3 regions of the Ancylobacter sp. FA202 genome follow, and region 1 is predicted to be linked to each of the others. Evidence: predicted binding sites of a transcription regulator. Region 1 holds the regulator's gene; each other region holds the start of a gene.
What was found. Region 1 encodes LexA, which represses DNA repair genes until DNA is damaged. Its sites were predicted from a motif close to TGTTCNNNNTGTGTTCNG; they were not measured.

Region 1 (10,492 bases):
CGAGGAGGCGCGCGCGCAGGTTCTCGATCGCTGGAAGCAGGACCAGGTCGCCCAGGCGCTCGACGCGCGGGTCGAGGAGATCAAAGCGAAGATCGCCGCCGGCACACCCTTCGACCAGGCCGTGACCGAGGCGGGGCTCGAACTGCGCGCCGCCAACGGCCTGCGCCGCGGCCGTACCGCCGATGGCGTGCCGCAGGACATCATGGCCGCCGTGTTCGAAACGCCCGAGGGCGGCGTCGGCAGCTCGATGGCGGAAGCGGGCGAGAGCCGGCTGCTGTTCCAGGTGCTGCGCACCAGCGTGCCCAGCTCCACCGCCGCCACAGACGAGAAGCTGGTCTCCGATCTGCGCCAGAGCCTGCAGAACGACCTGATGACCGAATATCTCGTCGAGCTGCAGACGCGCCTCGGCGCCCGCATCAACCGCGCCGCGCTCGACCAGATCGTCGGCACCGACGCGGTGAACTGAGGCGGAACACGGGTCATGAGCCTTACTCCCGAAGCGGACGCCTTCGCCGCCCTTTATCAGCGCGGCGAAGCGCAGGTCGTCACCACCACGCTGATCGCCGACCTCGAAACCCCGGTCTCGGCCTTCCTGAAGATCGCCGGCGAGCGGCCCAACAGCTTCCTGCTCGAATCGGTCGAGGGCGGCGCCACGCGCGGGCGCTACTCGATGATCGGTATCGACCCGGACGTGATCTGGCGCTGCCATGGCGACCGCGCCGAGATCAACCGGCGCGCCGCCACCGACGCCGAGGCCTTCGAGCCCTGCGCGCAGCCGCCATTGCTGGCGCTGCGGGCGCTGGTCGAGGAATCGCGCATCCATCTGCCGGAAGGCGCCCCGCCCATGGCGGCGGGCGTGTTCGGCTATCTCGGCTACGACATGGTGCGGCAGATGGAGCGCCTGCCGGCGCCCAAGCCGGACGTGTTCGGTGTGCCCGACGCGATCTTCATCCGGCCCACGGTCATGGTGGTGTTCGACGCTGTGCGCGACGAGATCACCGTCGTCACCCCTGTGCGTCCCGATGCCGGCGTGCCGGCGGCAGCCGCCTATGAAGCGGCGCGCCTGCGGCTGGAGAAGGTGGTGGCGGCGCTCGACAGCGCGCTGCCCAACCTGCCATCCGAGGACGCCTTCCACCAGGCGGTGGAGCCGCAGTCCAACACCGAGCCCGCGGCCTATCTCGACATGGTCGAGCGGGCCAAGGAGTACATCCGCGCCGGCGACATCTTCCAGGTGGTGCTCTCGCAGCGTTTCGAGGCACCGTTCAACCTGCCGCCCTTCTCGCTCTACCGGGCGCTGCGCCGCATCAACCCGGCGCCGTTCCTGGTCTATTTCAACTTCGGCGGGTTCTCGCTGGTCTGCTCCAGCCCGGAGATCCTGGTGCGCCTGCGCGCCGACACCGTCACCATCCGCCCGATCGCCGGCACCCGCCGGCGCGGCGCCACCCCACATGAGGACAAGGCGCTGGAGGAGGAACTCCTCGCCGACCCGAAGGAGCGCGCTGAGCACCTGATGCTGCTGGACCTCGGGCGCAACGATGTCGGCCGCGTCGCCACCATCGGCTCGGTGCATGTCACCGACAGCTTCTTCGTCGAGCGCTACAGCCAGGTCATGCACATCGTCTCCAATGTCGAGGGCACGCTCGACCCGCGCCGGGATGCGCTCGACGCCCTCGCCGCCGGCTTCCCGGCCGGCACTGTCTCCGGGGCGCCGAAGGTACGGGCGATGGAGATCATCGACGAGCTGGAGCGCGACAAGCGCGGCATCTATGCCGGCGCCATCGGCTATTTCGGCGCCGATGGCGAGATGGACACCTGCATCGTGCTGCGCACCGCCGTGGTGAAGGACGGGCGGATGTATGTGCAGGCGGGCGCCGGCATCGTCTATGATTCCGTGCCCGAGAGCGAATTGCAGGAATGCGTCAACAAGGCCAAGGCGCTGTTCCGCGCCGGCGAGGAAGCCGTGCGCTTCGCCGCCCGGGCCGGCCGGGGGCAGTGAGGCGATGAGCGGGGAGCGGGGTCACGCGCGATGGCGGGGCTGGCGATAGAGACGATCGCCGGACGGTGCGGCTTGACCCCGCGCCGGAACACAACCTAGACCTTTTCACAGCCGCATCACGCCGGCGGATGGACGCACGATGATCCTGCTCATCGACAATTACGACAGCTTCACCTGGAACCTGGTCCACTATATCGGTGGCCTCGGCGCCGAGGTGGATGTGCGCCGCAACGACACCCTCACCGTCGACGAGGCCATGGCGCTGAAGCCCGAGGCGATCGTCATCTCGCCCGGGCCGGCGACCCCCAACGAAGCCGGCATTTCCTGCGCCCTGATCGAGCGCGCGGCGAAGGAGGGCGTGCCTGTCTTCGGCGTGTGCCTTGGCCACCAGGCGATCGGCCAGGTGTTCGGCGGCGATGTGGTGCGCGCGCCGCAGCCGATCCACGGCAAGCTCTCCGACATCAGCCACAGCAATGAGGGCGTGTTCCACGGCATCAACGGCACGCTGCGCGCCACCCGCTACCACTCGCTGGTGGTGAAGCGCGACACGCTGCCCGACGCGCTGACCGTGACCGCCCAGACCGAGGATGGGCTCATCATGGGCCTCTCCCACAAGCATCTGCCCGTGCACGGGGTGCAGTTCCACCCGGAGAGCATCGCCTCCGAGCACGGCCGGACCATCCTCAAGAACTTCCTCGATCTCGCGCGCGCCTGGAATGCCGGCCCCGGCCGGACCCGGGCGGCGTGAGCGCGGCACAACAGGCGGGGACGCAGGGCCATATGGACAACCTCAAGCCCATCATCGGCAAGCTGGCGACCGGCACCACGCTGACGCGGGCGGAAGCTGCCGCCGCCTTCGACGTGATGATGTCGGGCGAGGCGACCCCCTCGCAGATTGGCGCCATCCTCATGGCGCTTCGGGTGCGCGGCGAGGCGATCGACGAGATCGCCGGCGCCGTCTCCACCATGCGCGCCAAGATGCTGCGGGTGGACGCGCCGGCCGACGCGGTGGACGTGGTCGGCACCGGGGGCGATGCCTCCGGCTCCTACAACATCTCCACCTGCGCCGCCTTCATCGTCGCCGGCGCGGGCGTGCCGGTGGCCAAGCACGGCAATCGCGCGCTCTCCTCCAAATCAGGCGCCGCCGACGTACTGATGGCGCTGGGCGTCACCATCGACCTGTCGCCAGCCGCCATCTCCCGTTGCATCAGCGAGGCCGGCATCGGCTTCATGTTCGCTCCCGCCCATCACCCGGCGATGAAGCATGTCGGCCCGACCCGGGTTGAAATGGGCACGCGCACCATCTTTAACCTGATCGGCCCGCTGTCGAACCCGGCCGGCGTGACCCGACAGATGGTCGGCGTGTTTGCCCGCGGCTGGGTCGAGCCCATCGCCGAGGTGCTGCGCACGCTCGGCTCGACCCGCGCCTGGGTGGTCCACGGCTCCGACGGCCTCGACGAGATCACCACGACAGGCCCGACCCATGTCGCCGAATTGAAGGACGGCGCCATTCGCAGCTTCGAGATCGCGCCGGAGACGTTCGGCCTCACCCGCGCCACGCCGGAAGCGCTGAAGGGCGGCGACGGCGCCGCCAATGCGCTGGCGCTGCGCGCCGTGCTCAATGGCGAGCCGAGCGCCTATGCCGATGTCGCTTTGCTCAACGCCGCCGCCGCGCTTGTAGTGGCTGGCAAGGTGGACGAGCTCGGCGCCGGGCTGGAGCTGGCCCGCGCCAGCCTGGCGGGTGGCCATGCGGCGGCGGCACTCGACCGGCTGGTCGCCGCCTCCGCTGTTGCGGCGGCAGAATAGGAGCGCGGCATGGCCGACATTCTGGAAAAGATCGGCGCCTATAAGCGCGAGGAGATCGCCACCGCCAAGCGCGAGCGCCCTTTGGCTGGCGTGCGGGCCGAGGCCGAGGCGCAGCCGGCGGCACGCGGCTTCCTGCGGGCCATTGAGGCGAAGATCGCGGCAGGCCACACGGCGCTGATCGCCGAGATCAAGAAAGCCAGCCCCTCCAAGGGACTGATCCGCGCCGATTTCGACCCGCCTTCGCTGGCCCGGGCGTATGAAGAAGGCGGCGCGGCGTGCCTCTCGGTGCTCACCGACAGCCCCTCCTTCCACGGCGCGCCGGAATTCCTCGTTGCCGCCCGCGCCGCCTGCGCCCTGCCCGCGCTGCGCAAGGATTTCCTTTACGACACCTACCAGGTTTTCGAGGCGCGCAGCTGGGGCGCGGACTGCATCCTCGTCATCATGGCCTGCGTCGACGATGCGCTGGCGCTCGACCTTGTCCAGACCGCCCATGGCCTCGGCATGGACGCGTTGGTCGAGGTGCATGACGATGCCGAGCTCGACCGCGCGTTGAAGCTGCCGGCGCGGCTGGTCGGCATCAACAATCGCAACCTGCGCAATTTCGAGGTGACGCTGGAAACCTCCGAGCGGCTCGCCCCACGCATTCCGTCGGACCGGGTGATCGTCGGCGAAAGCGGCATCTTCACGCCGGATGATATCGCCCGGCTGGCGCAGGTGAGCATCAACTGCATTCTTGTCGGCGAAAGCCTGATGCGCCAGCCCGACGTGGCGGCGGCGACGCGCGCCCTGCTCGCCCCTTCCGTCCCCGCCCGCGCGGCCGGCTGAGCGATGAGCGACGAACCCCGCCTGACCCATCTTGACGCCGCCGGCGCGGCCAACATGGTGGATGTCGCCGACAAGGCCGTGACCGACCGCGTGGCGGTCGCCGCAGGCGAGGTGACGATGCGGCCGGAGACGCTCGATCTCATCCTTTCCGGCAACGCCAAGAAGGGCGATGTGATCGGCACCGCCCGGCTCGCCGGCATCATGGCGGCCAAGCGCACCCATGATCTGATCCCGCTCTGCCATGCGCTGCTGCTGTCCAAAGTCGCGGTCGACATCACGCCCCACCCTGCTCTCACTGGCCTCATCGTCCACGCCACTGTCCGCACCAGCGGCCAGACCGGGGTCGAGATGGAAGCCCTGACAGCCGTCACCGTCGCCTGCCTCACCATTTACGACATGGCGAAAGCGGTCGATCGCGGCATGCGGATCGGCAACGTCCGGCTGCTCGAAAAAAATGGCGGCCGATCAGGGCATTGGCAGGCGGATTGAGGAGAGAACCATGGCGCTGATGCCGGTTGAGGAGGCGCTGGCCCTCCTCCTCTCCACCGCCGCGCCGCTCGGTGCCGAACCAGTCGGGCTGGCTGAGGCTGCCGGCCGGGTTCTCGCCGCCCCGGTGCTCGCCCGCCGCACCACGCCGGGTGCCGACGTTTCCGCCATGGACGGCTACGCCGTGCGGGCACTGGACGTGTCGAGCGTGCCTACCACCCTTGAACTCATTGGCGAATCCGCCGCCGGTCGCCCCTTTGTCGGCCGCGTCGAGCCCGGCACCACGGTCCGCATCTTCACCGGCGCGGTGCTGCCCGAGGGTGCCGACGCCATCATCATCCAGGAAGACACCCGCCGCGAGGGCAACGCCATCACCCTCACCGAGGCGGCGACACAAGGCCGGCACATCCGCCGCGCGGGTGGCGACTTCGCCGCCGGCGAGACGCTGCTGCCGCAAGGCCACCGCCTGCGGGCGCGCGACCTCGCATTGGTCGCGGCTGGCGATGTCGACACGGTAAGCGTGGCGCGCCGGCCGCGCGTCGCCCTGCTCTCCACCGGCGACGAGCTGGTGCGCCCGGGCGCGGGGGCAAACCCGCATCAGGTCATCGTCTCCAATCTCTATTCGGTCGCTGCGCTGGCCCTCGCCACCGGGGCCGAGGTGACGGATCTCGGCATTCTGCCCGACACGATGGAGGCGACCCAGGCGGGCGTGCGCGCCGCCCTCGATGGCGGCTTCGACGTGCTGGTGACGACGGGCGGTGCCTCGGTCGGCGACCATGACCTGATCGCCCCCGCTCTCACCGCGCAGGGCGTCGCGCTGGCGGTCCACAAGATCGCGCTCCGTCCCGGCAAGCCGCTGATGTTCGGCCGCGCCGCCGCGACGCAGACGCAGGTGCTCGGGCTTCCCGGCAACCCCGTTTCGGCCCATGTCTGCGCGCTGCTGTTCCTGGTGCCGCTCATCAAGGCGCTGCAGGGGCTTGCGGTGCCGGCCCATCCCGAACTCGTGCCCGCCCGCCTCGCGGCCGATGTGAAGGCGAACGAGCAGCGCATGGATTTCCAGCGGGCGGAAATCGTCGGCCATACCGACGGCGTGCCGCTGGTGCGGGCGCTGCCGGTACAGGACAGTTCCATGCTGCGCAACCTCGCCCGCGCCGACATTCTTCTCGTCCGCCGCCCGCATGCCCCGGCGGCCGAAGCCGGTGAGATGTGCGAGATTCTGCGGCTGGAGGATTGACGCCGCCACCGCGCGCCTGTGTGCTCAGGCCTTCGCCAGCGAGATGAGGGGCCGCGCATGGACATCGATCTTCCCGAAGTGGTGGCCGAGGTCCGCGCCGCCTTCGAGCGTTATGAGCGGGCGCTGGTCGGCAATGATGTCGCCGCGCTCGACGCGCTGTTCTGGGACGATGCCCGCACGATCCGCTATGGCGGCGGTGAGAATCTCTATGGCATCGAGGCCATCCGTGCCTTTCGCGCCGCCCGCTCACCCGCCGGGCTGGAGCGCACGCTGGAAGGCACGGTCATCACCACCTATGGCCGCGACATGGCGGTAGCCTCCACCTTGTTTCGGCGTGCGGCGGGTCGCATCGGCCGGCAGATGCAGACATGGATGCGGACCCCGCAGGGCTGGAAGGTCGCCGCCGCGCATGTCAGCGTGATCGACGATCCCCTCTGAGCTCTTGGTGAAGCCCGGTGCGACGGCTAAAGATGCCAGTGGTCGCCCGGCGTTCGGGCGCTTCTGTCTGTCGTGTGTTTGCTCATGTCGGTGCTGCCCGTCCGCCTGCCCCTTGATCGGCCAACCACCGGCGCCCGCACCAATGGCGCTCGCCCCTTGCGCGTGACGCGGGCCGAGGAGTTGCGCATGCAATTGGCCGACGAGATTACCCGCGGTGCGCTGCCGCCCGGCACGGCACTGGACGAGACCGCCCTCGCCTCCCGCTTCGGCGTGTCGCGCACCCCCGTGCGCGAAGCGCTGCGCGAGCTGGCCGCCTCGGGCCTGGTGGATGCCCGCCCGCATCGCGGCGCCGTGGTGGCGCGCCCGAGCGTCGCGCGGCTGCAGAACATGTTCGAGGTGATGGCCGAGCTGGAAGCGCTCTGCGCCGGAATTAGTGCGCTCAATATGACGCCGCCGGAGCGGCAGCAGCTGGAGCGTCTGCATTTCGGCATGGGCGAACTCATGCGACTGGGCGACTTTGCGGCCTATCGCGAGGCCAATGAACAGTTCCACACCTCGATCTATGCCGGCAGCCATAATGACTATCTGATCGAGCTGACGCTGGGCACGCGCCGCCGGCTCTCGCCTTTCCGCCGAGCCCAGTTCCGCGCGCTGGGGCGGCTGGCGCTCTCGCATGCCGAACATGACCGGGTGACCACCGCCATCCTGCGCGGCGATCGCGACGGCGCCGCCACAGCCATGCGCGACCATATCGCCATCGTGCACGACGCCTATGAGCAATACGCCCAGACGCTTTGACCGCGCTCTGCGACCTGGCTGGCCTACCGCAACGGCGGCACATTGCGCCGCCTTGGCCGCCCGCCCGCCGCTCCCGGCGTCCACCATTCGCCATCGCCAGCGTGATTGTGGCGGGCCGGCGGGCGTTTAGGCTCCCTTTACCCATTGTGGAACACAATAAGAACGGCTAGTCTTTGTTCGTGATTTGTTTCGTTTCGGCATCGGCCGGCAGACGGGGTTCTCTTGATGCTCACCCGCAAACAGCATGAGCTGCTTCTGTTCATCAATGAACGCCTCCAGCAGGACGGCGTGCCGCCTTCGTTCGAGGAAATGAAGGAGGCGCTGGACCTGCGCTCGAAGTCTGGCATCCACCGGCTGATCACCGCATTGGAAGAGCGCGGCTTCATCCGCCGCCTGCCAAACCGGGCGCGCGCGCTGGAAGTTGTCCGCCTGCCGGAGGACGCGCAGCCCGCGAAGCCTGTCCGCAGCTTCTCCCCCAATGTCATCGAGGGCAATCTCGGCAAGGTGCGCCCCGCGTCGGACGACGATGGCGACCGCCGCGTCGTATCGATCCCGGTCATGGGCCGTATCGCCGCCGGCACGCCGATTTCCGCCATCCAGTCGCGCGACCACACCATCGGCATGCCACCGGAAATGCTGTCGGGCGGCGAACATTACGCGCTGGAAGTGCGCGGCGATTCGATGATCGAGGCCGGCATTCTCGATGGCGATCTGGCGCTGATCCGCAAATGCGACGCCGCCATCACCGGCGAGATCGTCGTCGCGCTGATCGATGACGAGGAAGCCACACTCAAGCGCCTGCGCCGCAAGGGCGCCTCAGTGGCGCTTGAGGCCGCCAACCCGGCCTATGAGACACGCATTTTCGGCCCGGATAGGGTTCGCATCCAGGGCAAGCTGGTCGGGCTGTTCCGCCGCTACTGAGGATCGTCGGCGGCAGCCGGCTCTATCTCGGACGAGGAGAAAAGCGGCGCGTCGATCGCCTGGGCGGGGCCAGAGATGGCAGGCGGCGACGTAGCGGCCGGCTTGGTTGCGTTTTTACTCGGAGGCGAGCCGCGGGCATCCCCGCCGCGCTCCGGCTCTGGAGGTGGCGGAGATGGGACTTTCGGCTCCCAGGGCCGCGTTCCCTGCGCCGGGCGCGCGCTGGCGAGAGCAAGGCTGCCATCCGGCATCAGTGTGCCGGCGACTCCGCCGATGGCCGTGCGCACGTCGCGGTGGATCACCGTCGCCGCGCAGTCGAGAGGCGGCGCGTAGGGCGTCACCAGCACAGCCGCCAGGCGGCAATCATCTTCCAGCGAATCTCGGTCGCGCGACACCGCCACCAGCCGCCCATCCGGCAGGGGAAGCGTGCAACCAAGCGGATCGCAGGCCGCGGCGGCGGTCAGGTCACTCGCGCCGAAGCGCGCCCGCTGCCCGTCCGCGCTCAACCACTGCTCAACCGCAAAGCGCCCGCCGATTCCGGTGTCGCGGTCGCCCATGAAGGCGAGAGTGCCATCCCTGCCACGCACCGCCACCGTGCGCGCCTCGGCATCGACCAGCAGGTCGGGACGCGGCGCCGTCGCCGCCGTGGCGATGCCGGCGAGCGCCAGCAGCGGCGCGAGACCAACCAGCCTTGTGCGCGCGAGGCACAGCACCATCAATCCGAGGCTGATCAGCACCAGGCTGGCCATCGGCATGGCTGGCACGCCGCGATCGGCGCCGGGCAGCGCCGCGACCAGATCGGAGATGTCCCGCATGCGGGCGAGGCCCCAGCCCATCAGCCGCCAGGCCGGATCGTCCCAGCCAAACGGCATCAGGATCGAGCCGGCGAGCCCCGCCGGCATGACGACGAACGACACGACCGGCATGGCGCCGAGATTGGCCAGCAGGCTCAGCGGCGCCAGGCGCTGAAAGTGATAGGCGGCATAGGGTGCTGTCGCCAGACCTGCCGCCAGCGACGCCAGCACCAGTGCCGCGATATAGCGCCCCGGCAGCCCGAGCCAGCGGCCGGCCTTCTCGGAGGGAAGGGTGATGAGGAAGCCGAAACGCTCATAGGCCGCGATCAGCCCGAGCGTGGCGGCGAACGACATCTGCGCCCCCGGATCGAGCACCGCCCGGGGCGACACTATGAGCAGCACCAGCGCCGCCACCGCCAGCGTCCGCAAGGTCAGTGCCGGCCGGCCGAGCACGATGCCGGCCAGGACCAGCAACGTCATCACATAGGCGCGCTGGGTCGGCACCTCGGCGCCGGAGAGCAGCAGGTAGAAGCTGGCGGACAGCATGGCCGGCAGCGCCGCCCAGGCCTTGATCGGCCGGTAGAGCGCGAGATCCGCCACCAGCGCCAGCAGCGCCCGCGCCAGGAAGAACACGGTACTCGCCACCAGCGCCATGTGCAGGCCGGAAATCGACAGCACATGCGACAGTCCGGAGATCCGCATACTTTCCTCGATCGATTCCGGCACCGCGTCCCGCAGCCCGGTAACGAGCGCGACCGCGACGCCCCCCTCCTCCCCCGGCAGCGCCGCGCGGATGCGTGCGGCGATGGCGTGCCGCGTGCCGTCGAGCCAGGTGGTCAGCGCCAGCCCCGGCGGCGGCGCGACAGCTGCGGGGCTCAGCTGCGGCCGGCCGAGCGCATATCCGGTGGCACCGATGCCATCCAGCCAGATCGCCCGCCCGAAATCGAAGCCGCCGGGATAGGACGGCCCCGGCGGGGGGCCGAGCGTGGCGCGCAGTGTCACATGGCTGCCCACCGCCGGCGGCTGCCGACCGGCGAGGGTGACGCGCACCCGCCTCGGCATTTCCACCCCGGCGCGCTCCATGCCGGTGACGGCGAGGGTGATGCGGCTGCCGCGCGGGCGAAGCTCGGCCGCCTCGACATAGCCGCGCAGCTCAACCGCGTTCAGCGTTCGGCCCAGCACCGGATGCGCCATCAG
Region 2 (10,492 bases), 2.2 Mb from region 1:
GGCGAAGGCGGCTTTTTCGACGATGCCGGCTTCCCGGTCGGCGGCGCCTGGGACGAGATCGCCTTTCCCAATGTCGGCGACGAACACGCCTATGCCTTGGAGATTTCAGGCGATTCCATGCTGCCGCTGTACCGCGACGGCGATATTGTGGTGGTCTCGCCGGCGGCGCCGATCCGGCGCGGCGACCGGGTGGTGGTGAAGACCCGCGAGGGCGAGGTGCTGGCCAAGGAGCTGAAGCGCCAGACCGCCAAGACGGTGGAGCTGCGCTCGCTCAACCCGGAGCATTCCGACCGTCTGCTGCAGGACGGCGAGATCGCCTGGATCGCCCGGGTACTCTGGGCCAGCCAATAGCCACGCACGAAAACGGCCCCGCTGGGGGGCCGCCTCTCGAAACCGTCTGTCGCCTGCGATCAGCAGCGCACCGCCACGCGGCGGCCATAGCGGTCATAGGCGTAGCAGTCACCGGGCGAGGTCGCCGCGCCGATGATCGCGCCGGTGCCGGCACCCACGCCCGCGCCAATGGCCGCGCCAGTGCCGCCGCCGGCGATGCCGCCGATCACCGCACCCGTGCCGCCGCCGATCAGCGCGCCGCCGGCCGCGCGGCGTTCCGTGGTGGTGCAGGCGGCGATGCTGAGCGTGGCCAGCGAAAGCACAACGATCTTGAGCATGATCCAACTCCTTTTGAGCATGCCGGACCTGCCCAGCAGATCGCGACGGCCATTGCCTGATGACGACAGCGCCCCGCGCCACCGCGTCGGCTGCGGCGGAGCGCCCGAGGGGTAACGTGCTCTGCGCCTGCCAGTTCCACTGTCGTGGAAGAGGAGTAGGATCGCGCTTCCAAAACGCCGCCACGCCGATTATGCTACAAAAATAATAGATTTCTCACGGGAGTTCGTCATGACCATCCGCCTTGGGGACGTCGTTCCCGATTTCACCGCCGAGACCACCGAGGGCCCGATCCGCTTTCATGAATGGCTGGGCGATTCCTGGGGCGTGCTGTTCTCGCACCCGAAGAACTTCACCCCGGTCTGCACCACCGAGCTCGGGCAGGTGGCGCGGCTGAAGCCGGAATTCGACCGCCGCCATGTGAAGGTGATCGGCCTCTCGGTCGATCCGCTCGACGCGCATGAGAAATGGGCGGAAGACATCGCCGAGACGCAGGGCTACGCCCCGAATTTCCCGCTGATCGCCGATCCCGACCGCACCGTCTCCGGCCTCTACGACATGATCCACCCCAACGCCTCCGACACGATGACGGTGCGCTCGGTCTTCGTCGTCGGGCCCGACAAGAAGCTGAAGCTCTCCCTCACCTATCCCGCCAGCGCCGGGCGCAATTTCGACGAGATATTGCGGGTGATCGATTCGCTCCAGCTCACCGCCCAGCACGCCGTGGCGACGCCGGCGAACTGGAAGGACGGCGAGGACGTGATCATCGTCCCCTCGGTCAGCGACGAGGCGGCGAAGGAGAAGTTTCCCGGCGGCTGGAAGACGCTGAAGCCCTATCTGCGCCTGGTGCCGCAGCCGGGCAAGTGAGGGCGCGGCCCACCGCCCCGCAAAACGAAGGCGTCATCCCGGCCGGCGCGAAGCGCAGAGCCGGGATCGCTCGCCAATGTCAGGCGATCCCGAACCACGCGATCCCGGATCGGCCTTGCGGCCGTCCGGGATGACGCAATCCGGAGGCGCCCCTCAGGGCGCCAGCGGCTTGCGGTACTGGATGAAGCCGGTGCGCTCGGCCACGCCATTATAGAGCCGCTGCGCCGTCAGATTGGTCTCGTGGGTCAGCCAGTAGACCTTCGGGCTGCCCTTCGCCGTTGCATCAGCGGCAACATGCTCGATCAGCCGGCGGCCGAGGCCCTGCCCCCGCTGGCTGGCGTCCACATACAGATCGTTGAGGTAGCACACCTCGCCCACCGTCCAGGTCGAGCGGTGAAACAGCCAGTGCGCCAGCCCGACCGCCTGCCCGCCGGCGTCAAACGCCAGCGCGCCGTGCACCGGCTCGGCCGGGTCGAGAAGCCGCTGCCACGTCGTCTGCGTCACTTCCGCCGGCAGCGTCGCCTCATAGAAGACGAGATAGGCCTGCCAGAGCGGCAGCCAGTGCGCGTGATCGTCGGCCGTGAGAGCGCGTATGTCCGTCATGTCACCACCATGCCCGCGGCGAGATCGCTGCCGCGCAAAAATTCGTCCGCCGCCATCGCCCGGCTGCCGGCCTTCTGCACCTCGACCAGCCGCACCGCGCCATCTCCGCAGGCGATGGTGAGCGCCCCGTCCAGCAGCGTGCCGGGCGCGCCAACACCCTCGACCAGCGTCGAGCGCAGCACCTTCACCCGCGTGCCGGCGAGATCAAACCACGCGCCGGGGAAGGGCGAAAGGCCGCGAATATGGTCGTGCACCGCCTGCGCCGGCCTTGCCCAGTCGATGCGGGTCTCGCCCTTGTCGATCTTGGCGGCATAGGTCACGCCCTCGGTCGGCTGCGGCGTGAAGGAGAGCGCCCCGCGCTCCAGCGCCGCCAGCGCCCGGCCCATCAGGTCGCCACCGACGATCATCAGCCGGTCATGCAGTTCGCCCGCCGTCATGTCAGGCCCGATGGCGACGCGCTCGACGAGCCCAACCGGCCCGGTGTCGAGCCCGGCCTCCATCTTCATCACGGCGACGCCGGTCTCGGCGTCCCCGGCCATGATGGCGCGCTGGATCGGCGCGGCGCCGCGCCAGCGCGGCAGCAGCGAGGCGTGGAGGTTGAGGCAGCCCAGCGCCGGCAGGTCGAGAATGGCCTGCGGCAGGAGGCGGCCATAGGCGACAACCACAGCGGCCTCCGCCTCATGCGCGGCGAAGGTCTCAGTCGCTTCGTCCGTGCGCAATGTCGATGGGGTCAGCACCGGAATGCCCAGCCGCTCGGCGGCGCGGTGCACCGGTGAGGGCACCAGATCGAGCCCGCGCCGCCCGGCCGGCGCCGGGGCGCGCGTATAGGCCGCCACCACCTCGTGGCCGGCGCCGACAATCTCGACCAGGGTGGAGACGGCGAAATCGGGCGTGCCCATGAAGACGATGCGCATGTGGCTCCCCGCAAGGCTATGGAAACGAGGCGTCGCGAGCGGCGGGGGTCAGTCCCCGGTCCGCTCCTTCTTCGCCAGCTTGGTGAACCTGGTGATCACCCGGTCGCGCTTGAGCTTGGAGATATGGTCGATGAACAGAACGCCGTTGAGATGGTCGATCTCGTGCTGCACGCAGGTGGCGAGCAGGCCATCGGCGTCGATTTCCTGGGTCTCGCCATTGAGGTCCATATAGCGGACCCGCACGCTGGCCGGGCGTTCGACATCGGCGTAATATTCCGGGATCGACAGGCAGCCCTCGGAATAGACCGACAATTCCGGCGACGCGGCGATGATCTCCGGGTTGATCAGCGCCAGCGGGTGCTTTTCGCGCTCGGCCTCCTCGTCGTCGGCGCCTTCGGCCCTGGCTTCGCGCGGGCCGACATCGACGGTGACGATGCGCTCGGGAATGCCGACCTGGATCGCCGCCAGCCCGATGCCGGGCGCGTCATACATGGTCTCGAACATGTCCTCGACGATCGCGCGCACGCGCGCATCCACCCGAACGATGGGATCGGAGAGCTGGCGCAGGCGGGTATCGGGGAGGATCACGAGCGGGCGTATCGACATGCCGTCCAGATAATCGCTGGCCGGGCTTCGGTCAACGGAACGAATGCACGGTTAGGGGGGGATGTTCACTCTACGTTCGCGTGCCGTGTCGAATCTGCTAGAAGCGGATCATGGATCAGGTTCTGTTCGTCATCGGCGCGCAGCCCGTGACGCTGGCGCAGCTGGTGGCCGGCGCGGGCGCGCTCGCCTTCCTGCTGCTGGTGGCGGTGCTGCGCGCGGTCTCCCGCAGCGCCCGGCAGAACGCCGCCGAGGCGGACGAGCAGGCGCGCCGGGCCGACGAGCTGGAAATGCGGCTGGTGGAACTCGCCCGCACCCAGGCGGAAACGGTGGGGCGGGTGCAGTCCATGGCCGAAGTTCTGGCGCACCGGCAGGGCGAACTCGCCCGCGCCGTGGCCGAGCGGCTCGACGCCTCCTCGCACCGCATGGGCGAGAGCCTGGCGCGCGCCAGCGAGGCGACGCATGAAAACCTCGCCCGGCTCAATGACCGTCTTGCCATCGTGGACCAGGCGCGGGCCAGCCTTGGCGAACTCTCGGGGCAGGTGATGAGCCTGCGCGAAACCCTGTCCAACAAGCAGGCGCGCGGCGCCTTTGGCGAGGGCCGGCTGCAGGCGATCATCGCCGACGCGCTGCCGCGCGACAGCTTCGCCTTCCAGCACACGCTGGGCAATGGCAAGCGCGCCGATTGCGCGATCTTCCTGCCCGGCGACAGGCGCCCGCTGCTGGTCGATTCCAAATTTCCGCTGGAGGCGATCACCGCCTTTCGCGAGGCACAGACGCCGGAGGCCCGCAAGCCGGCCGAAGCGCGGCTGAAGGGGGATGTCGGCCGGCATGTGAAGGACATTGCCGAACGCTACCTCATCAGCGGCGAGACGCAGGACGTGGCGCTGATGTTCGTGCCGTCGGAATCGGTCTATGGCGAATTGCACGAGCATTTCGACGACATTATCCAGCAGGCCTTCCGCGCCCGCGTCATCCTCGTCTCGCCCTCGCTGCTGATGCTGGCGGTGCAGGTGGTGCAGTCGATCTGCAAGGATGCCCGCATGCGCGAGCAGGCCGACCTCATCCGCGCCGAATGCGGCAAGCTGGTCGCCGATGTGGTGCGGCTGCGCGAGCGGGTCGGCAATCTGCAGCGGCATTTCGGCCAGATGAACGAGGATGTGGCGCAGGCGCTGACCTCCGCCGACAAGATCGCCAAGCGCGGCGAGCGGATCGAGCAGCTGGAATTCGAGGCCGACGGGCCGACAGGCGATGCCGGGCCGCGCGATGCTGGATTTGCGGAGCTGCTGCCGACCCCGCCGCTTTCCACATCTTCGTTACGCGGCGCGGCGGAATAGCGCGCCGTTCTTTAATCCGTCCAATTCGCAAGGACTGGCTTTTCTGATAGTTTGATAGAACGTTTCTATCGTTACGTCTGAGAAAGCCTCCCGCGTGATCGACCGTTTCGAACTTCTGCTCGCCCTCGCCAAGGAGCGCCATTTCGGCCGCGCTGCGGAATCCTGCGGCGTGACCCAACCCACCCTCTCGGCCGGCCTCAAGCAACTGGAGGAGCAGCTGGGCGTGCGCCTGGTCGAGCGCGGCTCGCGCTTCATCGGCTTCACCCCGGAAGGCGAGCGGGCGCTGCAATGGGCGCGCCGCGTCATCGGCGATGTGCGCGCCATGCGGCAGGAAATCGCCGGTATGCGCAAGGGGCTTTCCGGCCATCTGCGCATCGCCGCCATTCCCACCGCGATGCCGATGCTGTCGGAGCTGACCACGCCGTTCCACGCCAAGCATGCCGATGTGCGCTTCACCCTCATTTCCGCCTCCTCCAACGAGGTGCTGCGGCTGATCGAGAATCTGGAGGCCGATGCCGGCGTCACCTATCTCGACAATGACCCGCTCGGCCGGCTGAAGACGGTGCCGCTCTACAAGGAGGGGTATCGCTTCCTCACCTCGGTCGGCGCCCCGCTGGGCGACCGCGCCACGGTGACGTGGGAAGATGTCGCGCAGGTGCCGCTGTGCCTGCTCACCCCCGACATGCAGAACCGCCGCATCGTCGACAAGCAGCTGGCCGAGGCGGGCCACGCCACGATCGTCCCCATGCTGGAAGCCAATTCCACCATCGCCCTGCTCTCGCATGTGCGGACCGGCAAATGGGCGAGCGTGGTGGCCAACACGCTGGCGGATGTGTTCGCCTTTCCCGCCAGCATCCGCTCCATCCCGATCGAGGGGCCGGAGGTGCTGCACCAGATGGGCCTTGTCGTGCTCGACCGCGAGCCGATGACCCCCATCGTCACCGCCCTGCTCACCGAGGCCCGCGCCGTCGCCCCGGGACTGACCGAGCGGATCTGAGCCGCGGCCTCGCACGCGGGAACCCTGAGCCGTCTCATCGGTTGTCCCGCCATGCGGCCACGGCCGTATCGTGATGTGGAGGCTTACATGCTGGGTTGGGCGCTGACCTTTCTCGTGGTGGCTCTGATCGCCGCCGTTCTCGGCTTCGGCGGCATCGCCGGAACCGCCATCGAAATCGCCAAGATCATCTTTTTCGTCGCCATCATCCTGTTCCTGGTGTCGGCGGTGTTCGGTTTCATGCGACGCGGCCGCGCGCCCTAGATTGGCGCGTTGCCGAGTTGATGCAGAACGCAAAACGCCCCCGGCCGAAACCGGGGGCGTTCTCGCGTGGGGGAGCGCGAGTGGAACAGGCATGACTTTTGAGGGGATCGGTCGTCGGAAGAAGGTCAGCCGGCGTTGCGGCCGCTCAGGTGCGCTCGGCGGCAAGTACCGCCCGCGTGGTCTTGTCGGGGCCGAAATCGCTGGCATCGTCGAGCGCCAGCATTTCCCCAAGCCTCTTGCGCGCGCGGTTCACCCGGCTCTTGATCGTGCCCACCGCGCATTGGCAGATGTCGGCGGCTTCCTCATAGGAAAAGCCGGACGCACCCACCAGCACCAGCGCCTCGCGCTGGTCGGAAGGCAGCTGCTCGAGCGCGGCGCGGAAATCCTCGAAATCCAGATGGGTGTTCTGGTCGGGATTGCTGGTCAGCGTAGCGGCGAACGCACCATCGGAATCGGGCACCTCGCGCCGGCGCTTGCGGTATTCCGAGCGGAACAGGTTGCGCAGGATGGTGAACAGCCAGGCCGGCAGGTTGGTACCCGGCCGGAAGCTGGAAATATTGGCGAAGGCGCGCAGAAGCGTCTCCTGCACAAGGTCATCGGCGCGGTCGACGCTACCCGACAGCGATATGGCAAACGCGCGCAGATTGGGAATGGCGGCGATAATCTCGTCGCGCAATGTTGGATCGAACCTGCTCACTTCCGCCCTCCGCCCTCGCCGGACGTGGGGTCCGCCTTGTCGAGCTTGGAAAGCAGGTCCATGAACCGGTCCGGAACGCCCTGGCGCACCACATCGTCATACATGGCGCGCAAATGCTGACCGATCTTGGCCTGGATATCGCTGCCGAGGACGGTTCCCTTGCCGTCGCCGAGAGGAGAAGAGGGCCCATCCGCCATAGCGGACGCGCTCTCGGATTGATCGTCACTCATCAGTTTCTTTCCCGACATTGAGCCCCCGGAATGGTCGAGAGGAGTTGGCTCCGTCGCTACATACGCAGTCACAACGAGCCAGTTGCGAAACGGTTCCGGCAATTGTTGGCTCGGCGCATAAATTTTTCGCGTACTCCGGAACCGAACCGTCCATGATGCGTTATCAGGCGCTTCACACATGCAGCTTCGGGGAGACGCGAGTGAGCACTTCTCAACTTGTCGCGCAGCACCTGCCCTTTCTGCGCCGCTATGCGCGCGCACTCAGTGGCAGCCAATCGGCTGGCGACGCCTATGTCACGGCCATGCTCGAGACCCTTATCGCCGATCCCGGCACGCTCGACCGGACCGTGGATCCCCGCGTGGCGCTCTACAGTCTGCTCACCCGGCTGTGGGATTCGGTGGCCCTGAACGCGCAGGTGGACGCGGCCCCCGCCCCGCTGCAGGGCGAACGGCGGCTCGGTCACATCACGCCGGTGGTGCGGCAGGCCTTCCTTCTCGTATCCCTTGAAGGGTTCTCGGAGGAAGAGGCGGCCGGCATTCTTGAGATCGACGTGCCGACGCTGCGCAATCTGGTGGAGGATGCCGGGCGCGAACTGGCGGCTGAGATCGCCACCGACGTGCTCATCATCGAGGACGAGCCGTTCATCGCGCTCGATCTGGAAGGCCTCGTGGAAGGCCTCGGCCACCGCGTCACCGGCATCGCCCGCACCCATACCGAGGCGGTGGACCTGGCCCGCCGCAAGGCGCCCGGGCTCATCCTCGCCGATATCCAGCTGGCCGACGGCTCGTCCGGCCTCGATGCGGTGAACGAGCTGATCGAGAAGACCGAGGTTCCGGTCATCTTCATCACAGCCTATCCCGAGCGCTTCCTCACCGGCATTCGCCCCGAGCCGGCCTTCCTGATCGCCAAGCCCTTCCAGCCGTCGACCGTCGCCGCCGTGATCAGCCAGGCGCTGTTCTTCGAGCGACGCGCCCGCCCGCGGGAGCAGCGCGCCACCGCCTGAGCGCAGATAAATGCCCCTGCCTGACATCGCTTTCGTCGACAACGCGGCACGCTGGATCACGGTCCTGTCGTCGCTAGCGATATTCGTGGGGCTCGTGCGCCTGCTGCATGTGCGCCGCAATCTCTCCCTGCGCACACGGCTCCTGGGTCTGCTGCTGGCGACCCTGGTGCTGATGTTCGGCCTGCTGTCGCTGCTCGTCATCTTCGACACCGGCGACACCTTCCCGATGGCGCCGACAGCCGTGCGGCTGGGTATCGGCCTGCTGAACCTCGTCGGGGCGGTGGCGCTGTGGTCGAATTACGCCGCGCTGCTGGACATGCCGACGCCGCGCCACGCGGTGAGCGAGCAACGCCGGCTGACGCTGGAGCTGGCCACCGCCCTGCAGCGCTATGAGATGGCGCTGCGCGGGTCGAATGTCGCGATTTTCACCCAGGATCGCGAGCTGCGCTACACCTCGGTCAGCAAGCCGCTTTTCGGCTTTCCGGTGGAGCAGGTGCTCGGCTCCAGCGATGCAGACCTGCTCGGCGAAGCGCAGGCGCAGGCGCTCACCCTCCTGAAGCGGGAGGCGCTGGCCACCTCGTCCTCGCGCAAGGGCGAGATCGAGATCGAGGAGGCCGGCCGCAAATTCTGGTACGACATCCATATTGATCCGCTGCGCGACCTCGCCGGCACCACGGTGGGCCTGACCGGGGCCGCTGTCGACGTCACCGAGCGCAAGGAGAATGAGCAGCATCTGCGCCTTCTCATGCGCGAGCTGACCCACCGCTCGAAGAACCTGCTGGCGGTGATCCAGGCCATGGCCCGGCAGACCGCCCGGCACGCCGGCTCGATCGACGGTTTCGTGGAAATCTTCAGCGCCCGGCTGCAGGCCCTGTCGAAATCGCACGACCTGCTGGTGCAGGAGAGCTGGTATGGCGCCTCGCTCGCCGACATGGTGCGCTCGCAGCTCGGCCACCATCTCGACCGCGAGAACAGCCAGTTCACCATCGAGGGCCCGAACCTCTTCCTCAAGCCGGAAGCGGCGCAGAATATCGGCCTCGCCATTCACGAGCTGTCCACCAATGCCGCCAAATATGGCGCGCTGTCGGTGCCGACTGGCCATGTCGACATTACCTGGACGCGACGCACGCCGGAGGCCGGGGGCGGCTTTGAACTCGCCTGGCGTGAACGCGGCGGGCCGCCCGTCGCCAAGCCGGCCGGGCGCGGCTTCGGCTCGCTGGTGATCGAGCGCAATTTGGCGCGCGCCCTCGATGGCACGGTCGATATGGACTTCGCGCCCTCGGGCCTCGTCTGCACCGTCAGCGTGCCCGAGAACCACCTGATCCCGGACCGCTAAGCGCCGCCCGGGCCGGTCGTCGAAGGGCTCCCGGCTGCGCACAGCCTGCGCGAACCCACCCCCGCCCTTCCCGCGCCCTCCCCGCGCGCGAAAACGTGATCGTGGGCGGGAACGCGATCCCTTCCCGCGCATTAACCTTAAGACGGCGTCACAGGACGCCGTCCGATTTTACCGAAAACGTCTGCGGACAAGCTCCGGCGGCGACGTGGTCCACGTCGTCGTGCCGATGGCGGCTGCCTGCGGATATCAGCCGGAAGGGGAAGCCGTGATGACGGGCGTCGACAGCATCTTCAAAGGTTCCGCCTATCTTCTCGGCGCTGTGACCGGTGTCGCGCTCATGGTGCCGCTCACCGCCGGCGCCCTCGCCACCAGCTCGATGACGCGGCTGGCCCCCCAGGCCATGGCGATCGACGCCTTCGGGCCGGGCACGCGGCCCGACCAGGGCGCCGGACAGGCCCATCTCGTCAACCGCACCGCCAAGGGCCCGCGCCTCGATTTGGGCCCGCGCCTCGATCTGGGGTCGCGCCCGGCGGCCACCTCCCCCGCTCCGGCGATGATCGTGCCGGCCCGCGCACCTGCGGAGACGCCGGCGCGCGCCATCGTCAATAATCTGCCCGAGTCGACCCCGGTGACGCCGAGCCGCGCCACCCGGACCCCCAAGGGCTGCCTGTCGGCGCTGGGGGTGACAAAGTCCAGTCTATCGACCGAGGAGTTGACGGTTTGCGTCGCCGACGCCTCGATGATCGGTCGCGGCTGACATCTACTAAATATATACCTCTCGCCGCAAATCGAAAAATCATCGGAACTTCTTCCACTCTATTTCGTTTTTTCTGCAGACGGTTGAACGTTCGACCTGATTTACGAAATCTTGAAAAACGACGGAGAAGACGATGACCAGCAAGCTTGCGACACTCACCGCCGCCGCTGCCCTGGCGCTCGCCCCGGCGGTCGCCTTCGCCCAGAGCCCCGCTCCGCAG
Region 3 (10,492 bases), 4.5 Mb from region 1:
GGCTGGTGCGCGAGGGCGATGTGATCGAGATCGACATCCCCAACCGGCGGATCCACCTCGCGGTGGACGAGGCCGAACTCGCCGCCCGCCGCGAGGAGCAGCAGGCCAAGGGCTGGGTTCCGGCCGAACCGCGCAAGCGCAACGTCACCACCGCGCTCAAGGCCTATGCCGCGCTCGCCACCAGCGCCGCCAAGGGCGCCGTGCGGCAGATTCCCTGAGCGGGCAATGACCCGATGGCCGCGCCAACCGCGCCGGCTGTCAGCCGCAACAGCACAGGAGGCGGGGCCGCGGGCTCCGCCTTCTTCGCTTCGATCCTTTGAAGACGACCCATGGAGGCCCGCATGGCCGACGAAGACGACGCCTATGTCTATGACGAAGCCACCGGCGAATGGCGCCCGGCCTCGGAAATGAAAGCGGCCGCCACCGCCGCGCCGGAAGTGCGCGATGCCTCCGGCACCGTGCTGGTGGACGGTGATTCCGTCGTCCTCATCAAGGACCTGAAGGTGAAGGGCGCCGGCCAGACGCTGAAGCAGGGCACGGTGATCAAGACCATCCGCCTCACCGATAATCCGGAGGAAATCGACTGCCGCTTCGAGGGCATCAAGGGCCTGGTCCTGCGCACCGAATTCGTGCGCAAGCGCGGCTGAGAGGGCGGGGCCGCGTGGCGCGCGGCGTGGTGGCATGGTAGCTTTCGGCGTGCCACCGCTCACCCCCCGCAGGTTGATCCATGAGAAAGCTTGTCCTCTCCTTCGCCCTTGCCGGCGCTGCCGCCGCAGGCCTGCCCCACGCCGCTCTGGCGGATAAGATCGACCTCTCCACCACGACCTGCGCGCAGTTCCTGGAGAGTGACAAGACCGAGATCATGCTGACGCTGGCCTGGCTCGACGCCTATTACAAGGATGTCGACGCGCCGCCTGTCATCGACACCGACAAATTCGTCGAGAATGCCGGCAAGCTCGGCGAATATTGCGCCGCCAATCCCACGATCGGCCTCATCACCGCCGCCGACGAGATGTTCGACAACTGAGGCGCTCGCGGGGGCGGGCCGTCGCGGGACGCCCTCACTTTAGTATCGACGACACTTTGTCCGATCAGCCTGCGGCGCGGGCTGGTCGGCGCTGGCTTTCCTCTGGCGTAAAAACGCCTCGCGACGAGACCCCGTCCCGGCGCCTTTGCCGGTGTTATTTTCATGTATCACCGGTAATATCTGGTGCAACAGACGCATAATGACTACCATTTTGCAGTCGAGTGGTAGCAATTTAAGGCAGAGATAACATAACTTATCTCGGAACCATACGTAATCTTCAGGATTATTCCTCACACAAACCGGAGGATATCCTATGATTAACGTCAAGACGACTTCGGCGGCCGTTCTCGCCGCGATGCTTGCTCTCAGCGCCCCGGCTTTCGCCCAGAGCTCCGGCACGGGCGGCTCATCGTCGAGCGCTGGCGCTTCAGACTCGGGCAACACTGGCGGCTCGGCGACGGGCAATTCGGGCACCACCGACAGCACTGCCGGCGGCATGAACCCCGCTGCGGGCTCGGGCATGAACTCGTCGGAAGGTCGCAACACCACCTCCGGCACCATGGGCACGGATGCCGGCGCGACCGCCCCGGCCAATGCCGACCGGCCGGACGACACCAGTTCCAACCGCGACTGCACCAGCCAGCAGACCCCCTGCTGATCGCGCGCAACCGTTGCTTTACTGGAAAGGCCGCCTCTCCCCGGGGCGGCCTTTTTCGTTTCGGAAGAGGGGCTGAGAGGCATGGCGACCCCTGTTCCTACCGCCCCTCCACGTGCGGTGCGATTGGAACAAAACGCGAAACGTGCTCTCTGGGCAGGAGGTTCCCCACCCGGAGATTCGTCCGCCCATGCTCCCCGCCGCCTATCTCGACCGGCTCAACCCGCAGCAGCGGCGCGCGGTTGAACATGGCATCGCCGGTATCGGCGAGGTGATTGGCGGGCCGCTGCTCGTCATTGCCGGGGCCGGCTCGGGCAAGACCGACACCCTCGCCCATCGCGTCGCCCATCTCATCGTCAACAAGGCCGATCCGCGCCGCATCCTGCTGCTCACCTTCTCGCGCCGGGCGGCAGCGGAGATGGCGCGCCGCGTCGAGCGCATCGCCGCAAAGGTGCTGGGCCCCGACGCCAGGGCACTGACCGAGGGGCTGAACTGGGCCGGCACCTTCCACGGCATCGGCGCCCGCCTGCTGCGCGACCATGCGCTGGATATCGGCCTCGACCCGAACTTCACCATCCACGACCGTGAGGACAGCGCCGACCTCATCAACCTCATCCGCCATGAGCTCGGCTTCTCGAAGACCGAGAAGCGCTTTCCCACCAAGGGTACGCTCATCGCCATCTATTCCCGCGCGGTGAACGCCGAGCAGAAGCTGGAGGAGGTGATCGGCCGCGCCTTCCCGTGGTGCGCCGGGTGGAGCGGGGAGCTGAAGGCGATCTTCTGCGCCTATGTCGAAGCAAAGCAGCGCCAAAACGTGCTCGATTACGACGATTTGCTGCTCTATTGGGCGCAGATGATGGGCGAGCCGGCGCTGGCCGCCACGGTGGCCAGCCGGTTCGACCATGTGCTGATCGACGAATATCAGGACACCAACAAGCTTCAGTCCTCGATCCTGCTGGGTCTCAAGCCGGACGGGCGCGGTCTGACCGTGGTCGGCGACGACGCGCAGTCGATCTATTCCTTCCGCGCCGCCACGGTCCGCAACATTCTCGATTTCCCCGGCCATTTCACGCCCCGTGCCGATACCATCATGCTGGAGCAGAATTACCGCTCCACCCAGCCGATCCTCGCCGCCGCCAATGCGGTGATCGATTTCGCCAGCGAGCGCTACGCCAAGAATCTCTGGTCCGAGCGCGCCGCCGGCGAGCGCCCGGTGCTGGTGAGCGTGCGCGACGAGATCGAACAGGCCAATTTCATCGCCTCCCGCGTGCTGGAGAACCGCGAGGACGGCATCGTCCTCAAGCAGCAGGCGGTGCTGTTCCGCGCCGCTCATCACAGCGGGCCGCTGGAGGTGGAGCTGACCCGCCGCAACATTCCCTTCGTGAAGTTCGGCGGGCTGAAGTTCCTCGATTCCGCCCATGTGAAAGACGTGCTCGGCGTGCTGCGCTTCGTCGAGAATCCGCGCGACCGGGTGGCGGGCTTCCGCGTGCTGCGCCTGCTCTCCGGCCTCGGTCCCGCCACCGCCGGGCGCATTCTCGACGCGGTCGATGCCGCCGGCACGTTGGTGCCGGCGCTGGAGGCGGTGACGCCCCCGGCCCGCGCGGAAAAGGAATGGCCTTCCTTCCTCGCCATGGCCCGTGAGCTGAAGGCGAACAGCGCGGGCTGGCCGGGCGAGCTCGACCTAGTGCGTGCCTGGTACGAGCCACTGCTGGAGCGGCTGCACGAGGATGCCGGCAGCCGGCAGGCCGACCTCGTGCAACTCGCGCAGATCGCCGCGAGCTACCCCTCCCGCGCCCGCTTCCTCACCGAATTGACGCTCGACCCGCCGGACGCTACCAGCGCCGAGGCCGGGCCGCCGCACCGCGACGAGGATTATCTCATCCTCTCCACCATCCATTCCGCCAAGGGGCAGGAATGGAAATCGGTGTTCGTGCTCAACGCGGTGGATGGCTGCATCCCCAGCGATCTCGGCACTGGCACGCGCGAGGAGATCGAGGAGGAGCGGCGCCTGCTCTATGTCGCGATGACGCGGGCGAAGGACAGCCTGCATCTGATGCTGCCGCAGCGTTTCTTCACCCACGGGCAGGCCGCGCGCGGCGACCGCCATGTCTATGCCGCCCGCACCCGCTTCATCCCGCCCACCATCCTCGGCCGCTTCGCCATGGCCAGTTGGCCACCCGCGCAGGCCGACGCCACCGGCCGCCAAGGCGAGCCGCGCGCCGCCGTCGATATCGGCGCGCGGATGCGGGCGATGTGGAAGTAAGGGGCTGTTTTCCGTTTCCCTCGCCCACCCCGCGGCCCTCATCCCCGGGCTCGACCCGGGGACCCAGCCCAGCCACCGGCGCGGCGTGTGAAAGCCTGGGTGGCCGGGTCAAGCCCGGTCGTGAGGAAGGTTATTGGCGAGTGCATGAACGAGCCCCGCGCCGGGGCGAGGCGTTGCACGGCATGCAGCGCGATGGCTTCAGCGTATCCGCACCCCCGGCCCATGCTCGCCGCGAGGAAGCAGCATCACGCCCGCATCCTGCAGGGTACGAACCAGCAGGGTTTCCGTGCCCCGGTGCAGCACATGGCGGTGCCGCTCGAAATCACGCACCGTGCTACGGGAAACGCCGGCGCGCTCGGCCAGATGCTCCTGCGTCCAGTCGAGAAGCCCACGTGCCGCGCGGCATTGTTCGGGCGCAAGTTCCATCGTTTCTGCCTTGCGTGAAGACGATCAAATCAACCATAATGGGCGACATCTCGCAAGATGCTCTCGCAAGACGCTAGGATTCACCGCCCGCAGGGAGGCTCCCGCTACCTATGCCGCATGACACGCTTCTCCTCGTCGCGCTGCTTCTGCCGTTTCTCGGCAGCCTCGCTGCGGGGTTTCTGCCGACCCATGCGCGCAATGCCGCGGCGGTTCTGGCGGGAAGCGTGGCGGTGGCGGGGATGGCGATCACCATCTGGCTCTACGCCATGGTGGCGGAAGGCACGCCGGTGCAGTTCTGGCTGTCCTGGCTGCCGATGCTGGGGCTCGATTTCACCCTGCGGCTCGACGGCCTCGCCTGGCTGTTCGCGATGATGATCTTCGGCATCGGCGCGCTCGTCGTGCTCTATGCCCGCTACTACATGTCGCCCGAAGACCCGGTGCCGCGCTTCTTCTCCTTCCTGCTCGCCTTCATGGGCTCGATGATCGGCATCGTGCTGTCGGGCAACCTCATCCAGCTGGTGTTCTTCTGGGAACTGACCAGCCTGTTCTCCTTCCTGCTCATCGGCTACTGGCACCACAGCGCGAGCGCGCGCGACGGCGCCCGCATGGCGCTCACCGTTACCGGCACGGGCGGGCTGTGCCTGCTGGTCGGGGTGCTGCTGGTCGGGCGCATCGTCGGCAGCTACGACATCGACCAGGTGCTGGAATCGCGCGACCTCATCGTCCAAAGCGATCTCTACGTGCCGGCGCTGGTGCTGATCCTGCTTGGCGCCTTCACCAAGAGCGCGCAGTTCCCGTTCCATTTCTGGCTGCCGCACGCCATGGCGGCGCCGACCCCGGTCTCGGCCTATCTGCACTCGGCCACCATGGTGAAGGCGGGCATCTTCCTGCTGATGCGGCTGTGGCCGGTGATGTCGGGTACCGATGCCTGGTTCTACCTGGTGGTACCGGCCGGGCTGGTGACACTGCTGCTCGGCGCCTTCATCGCCATCTTCCAGCAGGACCTGAAGGGGCTGCTCGCCTATTCCACTATCAGCCATCTCGGCCTGATCACCCTCCTGCTCGGCCTTGGCAGCCCTCTGGCGGCGGTGGCGGCGATCTTCCACACGCTGAACCACGCCATCTTCAAGGCGTCGCTGTTCATGGCGGCCGGCATCATCGACCATGAGACTGGCACCCGCGACCTGCGCAAGCTGAGCGGGCTCTACCGCTACATGCCGTTTACCGCGACGCTGGCCATGGTCGCCGCCGCCGCCATGGCCGGGGTGCCGCTGCTCAACGGCTTCATCTCCAAGGAAATGTTCTTCGCCGAGGCGGTGGCCGACCATACCGGCTCGCTGCTCGACGACAGCCTGCCCTATTGGGCGACGCTCGCCGGCGTGTTCAGCGTCACCTATTCGCTGCGCTTCATCCTCGGCGTGTTCTTCGGACCCCCACCCATCGATCTGCCGCACCGCCCGCACGAGCCGGCGCACTGGATGCGCTTCCCAATCGAACTGCTGGTGCTGATCTGCCTGCTGATCGGCATCGTGCCGGGCCTGACCGTCGGCCCGGTGCTGGCCACGGCGGTGAATGGCCTGCTGGACACCACCCCGCCCTATTACAGCCTGTCGCTCTGGCACGGCTTCAACCTGCCGCTGATGATGAGCCTGATCGCCATGGCCGGCGGCGTGGTGCTGTATCTCGGCCTGCGCCGCTACCTTGAGAGCGGCATAGAGGGCCCGCCGATCCTGCGCGATTTCAAGGGCCAGCGCATCTTCGAAAAGGTGCTGGCGACGCTCTCCTGGCAATGGGCGCGGGCGGGCGAGAGCGCGCTTGGCACGCGGCGCCTGCAGCCGCAGATGCGGATTGTCATCAGCCTCGCCGTAGTGGCGGCGCTGGCGCCCTTCCTCGCCAATGGCGCCGTCGGCACCGGCGACATGCCCGGCACGCCGCTGCCGCCCGCCTTCGCCCTGCTGTGGCTGATCGGCGGGGCCTGCGCGCTCGGCGCCGCCTATCAGGCCAAATACCACCGTTTCGCCGCGCTGGTGCTGGTGGGCGGGGCGGGTCTCGTCACCTGCCTCACCTTCGTCTGGCTCTCGGCCCCGGACCTTGCCGTCACCCAGCTGCTGGTGGAAATCGTGACCACGGTGCTGCTGCTGCTCGGCCTGCGCTGGCTGCCCAAGCGGATCGAGGAGGTCTATCCCACGCGCCCGCCGCTGAAGGTGCTGCTGCGCCGCTATGTCGACATCACCATCGCCTGCGCGCTCGGCGGGGTGATGGCGTTCCTGGCCTATTGCCTGATGACCCGCCCGCTGACCTCAAGCGTCTCGCGCTTCTTCGTCGAGCGCGCCTATTCGGAAGGCGGCGGCACCAACATCATTAACGTCATCCTGGTGGATTTCCGCGGCTTCGACACGATGGGCGAGATCGTCGTGCTGTGTCTCGCCGCGCTCACCGTCTTCGCCCTGCTGCGCCGTTTCCGCCCCGCCCCGGAGAGCATCCGCACCCCGGAGCAGCAGCGCATCCAGAACGCCTATGACGAAGCCTCGCCCGACCGCTCGCCCGGCGACACCGTGGCCGACTATATGCTGATCCCGCGCCTCATCATGCACTGGCTGTTCCCGGTGATCGCGGTCATGGCGGTCTATCTGTTCATGCGCGGGCATGATCTGCCAGGCGGCGGCTTTGCCGCCGGCATCACCCTCTCCATCGCCTTCGTGGTGCAGTATATGGCGAGCGGGGCGCGCTGGGTGGAGGACCATCTGCGGGTGCTGCCGCTGCGCTGGATGGGGCTGGGCCTGCTCACCTCCTGCGCTACCGGCGTCGGCTCCTGGTGGTTCGGCTACCCGTTCCTCACCTCGCATTTCCAGTATGTGGAGGTGCCCTTCATCGGCAAGATGCCGGCGGCCTCGGCGCTGCTGTTCGATCTCGGCGTGTTCGCGCTGGTGGTCGGCGCCACCGTGCTGATCCTCATCGCCCTTGCCCACCAGTCGCTGCGCAGTTCACGCGCCGCGCAGGTCAATGAGGGGGGCGAGTGATGGAAATCGTCCTCTCCATCGGCATCGGCCTTTTCACCGCCTCGGGTGTCTGGCTGCTGCTGCGCCCACGCACCTACCAGGTCATCATCGGCCTCGCTTTGCTGTCCTATGCGGTGAACCTGTTCATCTTCGCCATGGCCGGCGGGGGCTTGCGCGTCGACGCGCCGCCCATCCTGGCGCCCGGCGGCGTCGGCGATCCCACCGCCATCGCCGACCCGATCCCGCAGGCGCTGGTGCTCACAGCCATCGTCATCGGCTTCGCCATGACGGCGCTGTTCCTGGTCGTGCTGCTGGCCGCGCGCGGGCGCACCGGCACCGACCATGTCGATGGACGGGAGCCGGATCGATGACCCCGGTTCTCGACCATCTCGCCATCCTGCCGATCCTGCTGCCGCTGGCCGTCGGCGCCTTCATGCTGCTGTTCGACGAGCGCCGGCGCCTGCTGAAGATGTCGCTTAGCCTGGCCACCGTCTTCGCGCTGCTGGGAATCGCGGTGACGCTGGTGGTGCTGGTCGGCCTGCCCAATGGCGACCGCTGGTCGACCATGATCGTCTATCCGCTCGGCAACTGGCCGCCGCCCTTCGGCATCGTGCTGGTGGTGGACCGGCTCGCGGCAATGATGCTGCTGCTCACCTCGGTGCTGGGCTGCGCCACGCTGCTTTTCGCCATGGCGCGCTGGCACAAGGCGGGGCCGCGCTTCTACACGCTGTTCCTGCTGCTGCTGACCGGCCTCAACGGCGCCTTCCTCACCGGCGACCTGTTCAATCTCTTCGTGTTCTTCGAAATCCTGCTCGCCGCCTCCTATGGGCTGGTGCTGCACGGCTCCGGCACCGCGCGGGTTCGGGCGGGGTTGCACTATATCCCGATCAACCTTGTCGCCTCCTCGCTGTTCCTGATCGGCGTGGCGGTGATCTATGGCGTCACCGGCACGCTCAACATGGCCGACCTCAGCCGGATCGTGCCGACCCTGGCGCCGGAGTCGCGCACGCTGATGGAGGCGGGCGCGGCGGTGCTCGGCATCGCCTTTCTGGTGAAGGCCGGCATGTGGCCGCTCAGCTTCTGGCTGCCGACCACCTATGCCGCCGCCTGCGCGCCGATCGCCGCCATGTTCGCCATCATGACCAAGGTCGGCATCTATGTGATCCTGCGGCTGTTCCTGCTGTGCTTCGGCGACGAGGCGGGCGCCTCGGAGGAATTCGGCGCGCTCTGGCTGTATTATGGCGGCATGGCCACCATCCTGTTCGGCGGCATCGGCGTGCTGGCCTCGCAGTCGATGCAGCGGCTCGGCGGCTATTCGGTGCTGATCTCTTCCGGCACGCTGCTCGCCGCCATCGGCACCGGCAACAGCGCGGTGATATCAGGCGCGCTCTATTATCTCGTCACCTCCACACTGGCGATCAGCGCCTATTTCCTGCTGGTCGAGCTGATCGAGCGCGGCCAGGCCGCCGGCGCCGATGTGCTCGCGGTCACGCTGGAGATTTTCGGCGACCCGGAAGAGGACATCGAGGACGAGGACGAGGAGGTGGGCGTCGCCATTCCCGCCACCATCGCCGTGCTCGGCGGGGCGTTCCTCGCCACCACGGCGCTGCTCGCCGGCCTGCCGCCTCTGTCGGGCTTCATTGCCAAATTCGCCATGCTCTCGGCGCTGCTGAACGAGGCCGGCGACATTCCCTTCGCCCATTGGTCCTTCGTGGCGCTGCTGATGCTGTCGGGCCTCGCCACCCTCATCGCCATGACCCGCAACGGCATCCGCACCCTCTGGGTGCCGGCGGAGACGGAAATCCCCCGCGTGCGCGCCATCGAGGCGATCCCGGTGGGAGCGCTGCTGTTCCTGTGCGCGGCGATGACCTTCGCCGGCGGACCGGTCATGCGCTACATGGAGGCCACCGCGCAGATCCTGTACTGGCCGAGCGAATATGCCCGTGACGTGCTCGGCGACCGCCCCGCCGGCCACATCACCAGCGATCCCCGCGCCAGCGGGCACGGCCCGTCGGGAGGCCCGCCATGACCCGGCTGAAGCGCGTTCTGCCCTACCCGCTGCTGTTCCTGGCGCTGCTGGGCATGTGGCTGCTGATGACGCAGAGCCTGTCGGCAGGGCAGATCCTGCTCGGGGCGATCGTGGCCTTTGGCGGCTGCTGGACGATGGTGGCGCTGGACCCGCCGGCCGGCCGACTGCGCCGTCCCAGCGCGGTGGCGCGCCTCGCCGGGCGGGTCTTCGTCGACGTGTTTCGCTCCAATCTCGCGGTCGGCAGCATCATCCTCGGCAATGAGGACCGGCGCACCCATTCTGGCTTCATGAGCCTGCGGCTCGACCTCACCAGCCCCTATGGGCTCGCTGTCCTGGCCATCATCCTCACCTGCACGCCCGGCACGCAATGGGTGCGCTACGATCCCTCGCGGCGCGTGCTGATGCTGCATGTGCTCGACCTGGTGGACGACAGGTACTGGGTGCGGACCATCAAGGAGCGCTATGAGAGCCTGCTGATGGAGATCTTTGAATGAGCGTCGCCATCCTCGGCTGGTCGATCACGCTGGCGCAGGTGCTGCTGACCCTCGCCATGGCCTGCGCGGTGCTGCGCTTCATGCGCGGGCCCCGGGCGCAGGACCGCATCATCGGCCTCGATACCTTCTACGTGAACGCCATGCTGCTGCTCGTCACCCTCGGCATACGCAGTGGCGCCACGCTCTATTTCGAGGCGGCGCTGGTCATCGGCCTGCTCGGCTTTGTCGGCACGGTGGCGCTGGCCAAGTTCCTGATGCGCGGCGAGGTGATCGAATGAGCGCCCCGGACTTGCCGCTCTGGGCGGCCATTCTCGTCTCGTTCTTCCTGGTGGCCGGCGCGCTGGTGACGCTGCTCGGCTCGATCGGCCTGTGGCGGCTGCCGGACTTCTACGCCCGGCTGCACGCCCCCTCGCTCGGCGCCACGCTGGGCACCGGATTGACCCTCGTCGCCTCGATGATCTGCTTCTCGGTGCTGCAGGGCCGGCCGCTGGTGCACGAGGTGCTGATCGGCGTGTTCGTCACCATCACCACGCCGGTCACGCTGATGCTGCTGGCCAGCGCCTCGCTTTATCGCGACCGGGTGGAAGGCAACGACGCCG

Region 2: the regulator LexA is predicted to act here: its motif matches at 3,719-3,736, upstream of A3M1_RS0111350 (DNA recombination protein RmuC).
Region 3: the regulator LexA is predicted to act here: its motif matches at 1,810-1,827, upstream of A3M1_RS0100975 (ATP-dependent helicase).

Annotation. Positions count from the first base shown of each region.
Region 1 is NZ_KB904818.1:4,750,655-4,761,146, forward strand. Features, by position in the region: gene A3M1_RS0122135 (SurA N-terminal domain-containing protein) at 1-466, shown strand, start outside; gene trpE (anthranilate synthase component I) at 482-1,996, shown strand; gene A3M1_RS0122145 (aminodeoxychorismate/anthranilate synthase component II) at 2,136-2,744, shown strand; gene trpD (anthranilate phosphoribosyltransferase) at 2,777-3,802, shown strand; gene trpC (indole-3-glycerol phosphate synthase TrpC) at 3,812-4,627, shown strand; gene moaC (cyclic pyranopterin monophosphate synthase MoaC) at 4,631-5,116, shown strand; gene glp (gephyrin-like molybdotransferase Glp) at 5,127-6,347, shown strand; gene hpxZ (oxalurate catabolism protein HpxZ) at 6,405-6,785, shown strand; gene A3M1_RS0122175 (GntR family transcriptional regulator) at 6,870-7,583, shown strand; gene lexA (transcriptional repressor LexA) at 7,809-8,504, shown strand; gene A3M1_RS0122185 (ComEC/Rec2 family competence protein) at 8,498-10,492, opposite strand, start outside.
Region 2 is NZ_KB904818.1:2,522,947-2,533,438, reverse strand. Features, by position in the region: gene A3M1_RS0111380 (helix-turn-helix transcriptional regulator) at 1-351, shown strand, start outside; gene A3M1_RS0111375 (YMGG-like glycine zipper-containing protein) at 411-668, opposite strand; gene A3M1_RS0111370 (peroxiredoxin) at 898-1,533, shown strand; gene A3M1_RS0111365 (GNAT family N-acetyltransferase) at 1,687-2,136, opposite strand; gene fmt (methionyl-tRNA formyltransferase) at 2,133-3,050, opposite strand; gene def (peptide deformylase) at 3,099-3,656, opposite strand; gene A3M1_RS0111350 (DNA recombination protein RmuC) at 3,767-4,990, shown strand; gene A3M1_RS0111345 (LysR family transcriptional regulator) at 5,085-5,987, shown strand; gene A3M1_RS25870 (DUF1328 domain-containing protein) at 6,075-6,248, shown strand; gene A3M1_RS0111335 (sigma-70 family RNA polymerase sigma factor) at 6,394-6,945, opposite strand; gene A3M1_RS0111330 (NepR family anti-sigma factor) at 6,942-7,175, opposite strand; gene A3M1_RS0111325 (response regulator) at 7,376-8,179, shown strand; gene A3M1_RS0111320 (sensor histidine kinase) at 8,190-9,515, shown strand; gene A3M1_RS0111315 (hypothetical protein) at 9,784-10,272, shown strand; gene A3M1_RS0111310 (PRC-barrel domain-containing protein) at 10,406-10,492, shown strand, end outside.
Region 3 is NZ_KB904818.1:224,987-235,478, forward strand. Features, by position in the region: gene ilvD (dihydroxy-acid dehydratase) at 1-218, shown strand, start outside; gene A3M1_RS0100960 (alkylphosphonate utilization protein) at 342-647, shown strand; gene A3M1_RS0100965 (HdeA/HdeB family chaperone) at 728-1,027, shown strand; gene A3M1_RS0100970 (hypothetical protein) at 1,341-1,685, shown strand; gene A3M1_RS0100975 (ATP-dependent helicase) at 1,873-3,945, shown strand; gene A3M1_RS25600 (helix-turn-helix transcriptional regulator) at 4,144-4,371, opposite strand; gene A3M1_RS0100985 (monovalent cation/H+ antiporter subunit A) at 4,482-7,391, shown strand; gene A3M1_RS0100990 (Na+/H+ antiporter subunit C) at 7,391-7,741, shown strand; gene A3M1_RS0100995 (monovalent cation/H+ antiporter subunit D) at 7,738-9,399, shown strand; gene A3M1_RS0101000 (Na+/H+ antiporter subunit E) at 9,396-9,893, shown strand; gene A3M1_RS0101005 (K+/H+ antiporter subunit F) at 9,890-10,171, shown strand; gene mnhG (monovalent cation/H(+) antiporter subunit G) at 10,168-10,492, shown strand, end outside.